3 regions of the Klebsiella grimontii genome follow, and region 1 is predicted to be linked to each of the others. Evidence: predicted binding sites of a transcription regulator. Region 1 holds the regulator's gene; each other region holds the start of a gene.
What was found. Region 1 encodes PurR, which represses purine synthesis genes. Its sites were predicted from a motif close to CANGCAAACGTTTGCNTG; they were not measured.
Positions count from the first base shown of each region.

Region 1 (2,273 bases):
TACAGGAAGGGCGATCTGTTATCAAAAAAATGCAGATCACCCGCCAGCAGTGCCAGCAGATCGCCAACGGCTGGCGCGGGCAGCTCTCCATCGCGGTTGATAACATCGTTAAACCCACGCGTATGCGGCAGATGATCGTTGATTTTTATCGCCATTTTGATGACGTCGAGCTGATCGTCTTTCAGGAGGTGTTCAACGGCGTCTGGGATGCGCTCGCCGACGGTCGCGTGGAATTAGCCATCGGCGCGACGCGCTCCATTCCGGTAGGGGGACGCTACGCCTTCCGCGATATGGGGATGCTGAGCTGGGACTGCGTCGTTGCGAGCCACCATCCGCTGGCAAAAATGGCGGGGCCTTTGAGCGATGACGTGTTGCGCAACTGGCCGTCGCTGGTCAGAGAGGATACGTCACGCTCGCTGCCGAAGCGGACCACGTGGCTGCTCGATAACCAGAAGAGGGTAGTCGTGCCGGACTGGGATGCTTCTGAAACCTGCCTCTCCGCCGGACTGTGCGTCGGTATGGTGCCCGGGCATTTAGCGCGTCCGTGGCTGGATAGCGGCGAATGGACGGCGCTGGAGCTGGAGAACCCCTTCCCGGATGCCGCATGCTGCCTGACGTGGCAGCAAAGCGACGCTTCGCCGGCGCTGCTCTGGTTACTGGATTATCTTGGCGATAGCGAAACGCTAAACCGGGAGTGGCTGCGGGCGCCGGAATAACCGACGCCGCAAGCAGGGCTAACGGCGATAATCGACAAACGGACCATCGGCCACGGAACGGCGCTCGACCAGGCGCGGATGGACTTCAATCGACTGCGAGACTTCACGCTTATTGACGATACGGTCCAGCAGCATATTAAAGGCCGCTTCGCCAAGAGAGTCCTTAGGCTGATGAATGGTGGTCAGTGCCGGGCTAAAGTAGCGGGCGTTGCGCACGTTATCATAACCGATCAGCGAAATATCCTGCGGCACGCGCAGGCCCATTTCATCCGCGGCGCAGATGGCGCCCATCGCCATAATATCCCCGCCGCAGAAGATGGCCGTTGGGCGAGGGTGCTGGGCGAGAATTTGCTGCATGGCGCGGTAGCCGGATTCCGGCTCGAAATCACCCTGTACAATCCAGTTTTCCGGGACGTTAATCTGCGCCTCTTCCATCGCTTTCATAAAACCCGCCAGCCGGCCTGCGCCGGTGTTACGCTCCAGCGGGCCGGGGATCACGCCGATGTCGCGATGGCCGCGTTCAACCAGGTAGCGTCCGGCGATATAGCCGCCCTCGAAGGCGTTATCGACGACCGAATCGGTAAAGTCGGCTTTTGCCTCGCCCCAGTCCATCACCACCATCGGGATATGGCGATACTCTTCCAGCATGCTTAACACCGATTCCGGATACTCGGAACACATCACCAGCAGGCCGTCGACGCGTTTCTGCGCCATCATTGACAAATAGGCGCGCTGTTTCTCCGGGTCGTTCCACGCGTTGCCGAGGATCAGGGTGTAGCCCTTCTGGAAACAGCTTTTCTCAACGGCTTCGATAATCTCAGCGAAATAGGCCGCTTCGCTGCTGGTCGCCAGCAGACCAATCGACTTGGTGTGATTGACCTTCAGGCTGCGGGCAACGGCGCTGGGGGAGTAATGCAGCTCTTTTATTGCCGCCCATACCGCATTGCGCGTCTCTTCCGCAACAAAACGGGTTTTGTTAATCACATGTGACACTGTTGTAGTGGAAACGTTTGCGCGCTTCGCTACATCTTTAATAGTTGCCATTACTTCTCACTCCAGACCTTGACCTGATCGTCTGTTTATCGGTACGTAAACGTTTGCCTGTACACACCCTGACGCCAAAATTGAGCATGGCATCACGTCGGGAAAACGACACAGAACGACAGGAAGGGGTCAATGGCCGATACGCTTTCAAATTAGCGTGGGATTTTGTCCGATCTTGGGGCAAAGGGGAAGAGTAAAAATGTGCATCACTCTAAATCTCGGAAGATTTTTACGCTATTCTGTGTAAAAATGAGCAAGCTCACTTTTCATGTGGGGATAATCAGGGGGAAAAATTGATGGATACAAATTTAAAGTTTTCGCTGACAACAACGATTATTGTTTTGGGTTTGATTGTTGCCGCAGGTTTGACCGCAGTACTGCACTAGTTCTGCGATAAGGGAGGGGCCGCTCTCCCTTTTACTCCACCTATTATTATCATTTTCGCAAAAATCTTTTGCCATTTCGTTCACTTTTGTTTTTCTGTGATTGATGTCATGCTTTTGACTTCTGATG
Region 1 is NZ_CP169721.1:2,430,131-2,432,403, forward strand. Features, by position in the region: gene punR (DNA-binding transcriptional activator PunR) at 1-716, shown strand, start outside; gene purR (HTH-type transcriptional repressor PurR) at 735-1,760, opposite strand; gene ACE3MN_RS11535 (YnhF family membrane protein) at 2,057-2,146, shown strand.

Region 2 (2,273 bases), 1.1 Mb from region 1:
CGGACTGCGGTACCAGACGTGAGAAGTAAACTTCGGCAGCGTTTCACCCAGCGCTTTCACTTCGTCCGCGAAGGCGTGCACGTCGCCGTTCTCTGCCGCATGGAACCAGTTCACCTGCGCCGGATGCTGCGCTTTCGCCAGTACGTCAAGCATCGCCAGCATCGGCGTCTGCCCCACGCCGCCGGAGAGCAGCGTGACCGGCGTTTCTGGCGCCACGTTGAGGAAGAAATCTCCTGCTGGTGCCGCCAGATAAACCACATCGCCTTCTTGCGCAGAATCATGCAGCCAGTTCGACACCTGCCCGCCGTTTTCGCGCTTAACCGCAATGCGATAGCCTTTGCCGTCGGGTTTGCGGGTCAGGGAGTACTGACGAATTTCCTGATGCGGGAAACCTTCCGGCTTCAGCCAGACCGCCAGATACTGGCCCGGATGGTATTCAGCCACGGCGCCGCCGTCGACCGGCTCAAACTCAAAGCTGGTAATCAGCGCGCTGCGCGGCGTTTTTTTAGCGATGCGGAACGCGCGGGTGCCTTCCCAGCCGCCGGTTTTGCTGGCGCTTTCGTTATAGATTTGCGCTTCACGATTAATAAAGACGTTGGCCAGTACGCCGTAGGCCTTGCCCCAGGCATCCAGTACTTCCTGGCCCGGGCTGAACATTTCGTCAAGAGTGGCCAGCAGGTGGGTACCGACAATGTTGTACTGCTCGGGCTGGATCTGGAAGCTGGTGTGCTTCTGGGCGATTTTCTCCACCGCCGGCAGCAGGGCAGGCAGGTTCTCAAGATTGCTGGCATAGGCGGCAATAGCGTTGAACAGCGCCTCGCGCTGGTCGCCGTTGCGCTGATTGCTCATATTGAAGATTTCTTTGAGTTCAGGATTATGAGCAAACATCCGGTCGTAAAAATGGGCGGTCAGTTTCGGACCGGTTTCAACCAGCAGGGGGATGGTGGCTTTCACCGTAGCGATGGTTTGCGCGTCGAGCATAGCAGCTTCCTTTGTAGGTTATCTTAATGATGCATTTTGAATGCATCTTATAAAAATACCCCTGCTTTGTAAATGGTTCTTTAACGTTTTGCCCTACGGCAGTGACAACATGAAATATTCGCATCACAAACCTGAAAACAAATCCGTTGATAATTGCAGGAGCTTTATTGCTCAAAGCCTTGTGTTACGCGGAGCCAATCGTTTGCGTAAAATCCTTTGTCAAGACCTGTTATCACAGAATGATTCAGTTATACTGTGGGCCGTTGTCCAATCGGACCGCCTTTTAAGGCCGAAATTCTATTGTTAGCTGAGTCAGGAGATGCGGATGTTAAAGCGTGAAATGAACATTGCCGATTATGATGCCGAACTGTGGCAGGCTATGGAGCAAGAAAAAGTACGTCAGGAAGAGCACATCGAACTGATCGCCTCCGAAAACTACACCAGCCCACGCGTTATGCAGGCGCAGGGCTCTCAGCTGACTAACAAATACGCTGAAGGCTATCCGGGTAAGCGCTACTACGGCGGCTGTGAATACGTCGATATCGTTGAGCAACTGGCTATCGACCGCGCGAAAGAGCTGTTTGGCGCTGACTACGCTAACGTGCAGCCGCACTCCGGTTCCCAGGCCAACTTCGCGGTCTATACCGCTCTGCTGCAGCCGGGCGACACCGTTCTGGGTATGAACCTGGCGCAAGGCGGTCACCTGACTCACGGTTCTCCGGTTAACTTCTCAGGCAAACTGTATAACATCATTCCTTACGGCATTGATGAGTCCGGCAAAATTGACTACGAAGATATGGCGAAGCAGGCTCAGGAACACAAACCGAAGATGATTATCGGTGGTTTCTCTGCCTACTCCGGTATCGTTGACTGGGCAAAAATGCGCGAAATCGCTGACAGCATTGGCGCATACCTGTTCGTTGACATGGCCCACGTTGCCGGTCTGATCGCCGCAGGCGTTTACCCGAACCCGGTTCCGCATGCTCACGTCGTGACCACCACCACCCACAAAACCCTGGCTGGTCCGCGCGGCGGCCTGATCCTGGCGAAAGGCGGCAGCGAAGAGCTGTACAAAAAACTGAACTCTGCCGTATTCCCGAGCGCCCAGGGCGGCCCGCTGATGCACGTTATCGCGGCCAAAGCCGTCGCGCTGAAAGAAGCGATGGAGCCAGAGTTCAAAGTTTACCAGCAGCAGGTAGCGAAAAACGCTAAAGCGATGGTCGAAGTATTCCTGAACCGCGGCTACAAAGTGGTTTCCGGCGGCACTGAAAACCATCTGTTCCTGCTGGATC
Region 2 is NZ_CP169721.1:1,364,634-1,366,906, forward strand. Features, by position in the region: gene hmpA (NO-inducible flavohemoprotein) at 1-981, opposite strand, end outside; gene glyA (serine hydroxymethyltransferase) at 1,307-2,273, shown strand, end outside.
Region 2: the regulator PurR is predicted to act here: its motif matches at 1,173-1,190, upstream of glyA (serine hydroxymethyltransferase).

Region 3 (2,273 bases), 1.1 Mb from region 1:
TCGAGGGCGACGGCCAGCTCCGGGTGAACGCGCTGGAACAGGCTGACGGCGACCGAATCCGCCACGGTATAGTCGAGCTTACCATCGATGACCGCCTGCATTAGCGCCGTCGTCCCGCGCTTATCGTCCACGCGCCAGTCGAGGTCGGGATATTTTTGCTCTTTCAATGCCTGGAGATCGTTAATCGCCACGTGCCCGGGAGCGATCGCCAGCTGCGCGGCGGTAAGATTTGCCAGGGTGCGCGGGCGCAGGTTGCCTTTGCGATACACCAGCTGTTGCGAAACGGAATAGTAGGTCGGTCCGACCTGATAGTTTTTCACCCGCTCGGAGTTGTAGACCAGACCGGCAGCCAGCATGTCGGCTTTGCCTTCATCGAGATCGTCGAAGAGCTGGCTGATATTCTGCCTGACGGTGACTTTGAGCTCGACGCCGAGGTAGTCGGCAAACTGCTGCGCCAGCTCATAATCAAAACCGTAGGTTTTATCATTGAGGGTCGCGAAGGTCATCGGCGAATTAATGGTGCTGATGCGCAGTTCTCCGCGCGCCATGATCCCCGCCACGCGGTTTTCTGGTTTACCCATCCACGGGAGAGACGGCCACAGGGCGGCCGCCAGCAGGAGGGTCACAATGCCGATGAGCAGATAATTAATCTTTAGTTTTTTCAGATAGTTAATCTTCTGCAGCTTCGGGTTCCTCAGCAGATTATGACCAGAAAAAGTAAAAGGTTGTCTTGGATTGAGCGGCATTTTGCTTAAGAATGCGTCAGTTGGCAACTTATTCGCGAGATGAGTCACATTAATTGATAAACCCCGGCAATCATTTTATTTCTACGCAAACGGTTTCGTCGGGGCGCAGGATTCACTATAATGGCGCCCGTTTCCCCCCTGGCTCACCATGAAAGCTTCGAAGACGAGAGACTTATGATGGAAATTTTGCGTGGTTCACCTGCACTGTCGGCATTCCGTATCAATAAACTGCTGGCACGTTTCCAGGCGGCCAACCTTCCGGTCAGCACGATATATGCCGAGTACGTTCATTTTGCCGACCTTAGCGCCCCGCTCAGCGGCGACGATCGCGAGAGTCTGGCAAGGTTGCTCAAATATGGCCCGAACCTAAGCAGCCATACTCCAACCGGCAAGCTACTGCTCGTTACCCCCCGTCCCGGCACCATCTCTCCCTGGTCTTCTAAAGCTACCGACATCGCCCATAACTGCGGCCTGTCTCAGGTGGTGCGTCTGGAACGCGGCGTGGCGTATTACGTCGAAGCGGGCAGCCTGAATGACGAACAGTGGTCGCTGGTGGCGGCCGAACTGCATGACCGCATGATGGAAAGCGTCTTCACGGCGCTGGAAGAGGGTGAAAAACTCTTCGCCCACCATCAGCCCACTCCGGTCACCAGCGTTGACCTGCTGGGCCTCGGCCGTCAGGCGCTGATTGACGCCAACCTCCGTCTGGGGCTGGCGCTGGCCGAGGATGAAATCGACTATTTGCAGGATGCTTTCCAGAAGCTGGGCCGCAACCCGAACGATATCGAACTTTATATGTTCGCGCAGGCGAACTCTGAGCACTGCCGACACAAGATTTTTAACGCCGACTGGGTCATTGATGGCGAAAAGCAGCCGAAGTCGCTGTTCAAAATGATCAAAAACACCTTTGAGAAAACCCCGGACTACGTGCTGTCTGCTTATAAAGACAACGCCGCGGTAATGGAAGGTTCAGCCGTGGGTCGCTACTTCGCCGACCACGAAACCGGCCGCTACGACTTCCACCAGGAAGACGCGCATATTCTGATGAAGGTCGAAACCCATAACCACCCGACGGCGATCTCTCCGTGGCCGGGCGCGGCGACCGGTTCCGGCGGCGAAATTCGCGATGAAGGCGCGACCGGGCGCGGCGCGAAACCGAAGGCGGGCCTGGTGGGCTTCTCTGTTTCGAACCTGCGTATTCCCGGTTTTGAACAGCCGTGGGAAGAGGATTTCGGCAAGCCGGATCGCATCGTCACCGCGCTGGATATCATGACCGAAGGCCCGCTGGGCGGCGCGGCGTTTAACAACGAATTCGGTCGTCCGGCGCTTAACGGCTACTTCCGTACCTATGAAGAGAAGGTCGCCAGCCACAACGGCGAAGAGCTGCGCGGCTATCACAAGCCCATTATGCTGGCGGGCGGTATCGGCAACATTCGCGGCGAACACGTGCAGAAGGGCGAGGTTGTCGTCGGCGCGAAGCTGATTGTTCTCGGCGGCCCGGCGATGAACATCGGCCTCGGCGGCGGT
Region 3 is NZ_CP169721.1:1,355,079-1,357,351, forward strand. Features, by position in the region: gene mltF (membrane-bound lytic murein transglycosylase MltF) at 1-746, opposite strand, end outside; gene purL (phosphoribosylformylglycinamidine synthase) at 921-2,273, shown strand, end outside.
Region 3: the regulator PurR is predicted to act here: its motif matches at 829-846, upstream of purL (phosphoribosylformylglycinamidine synthase).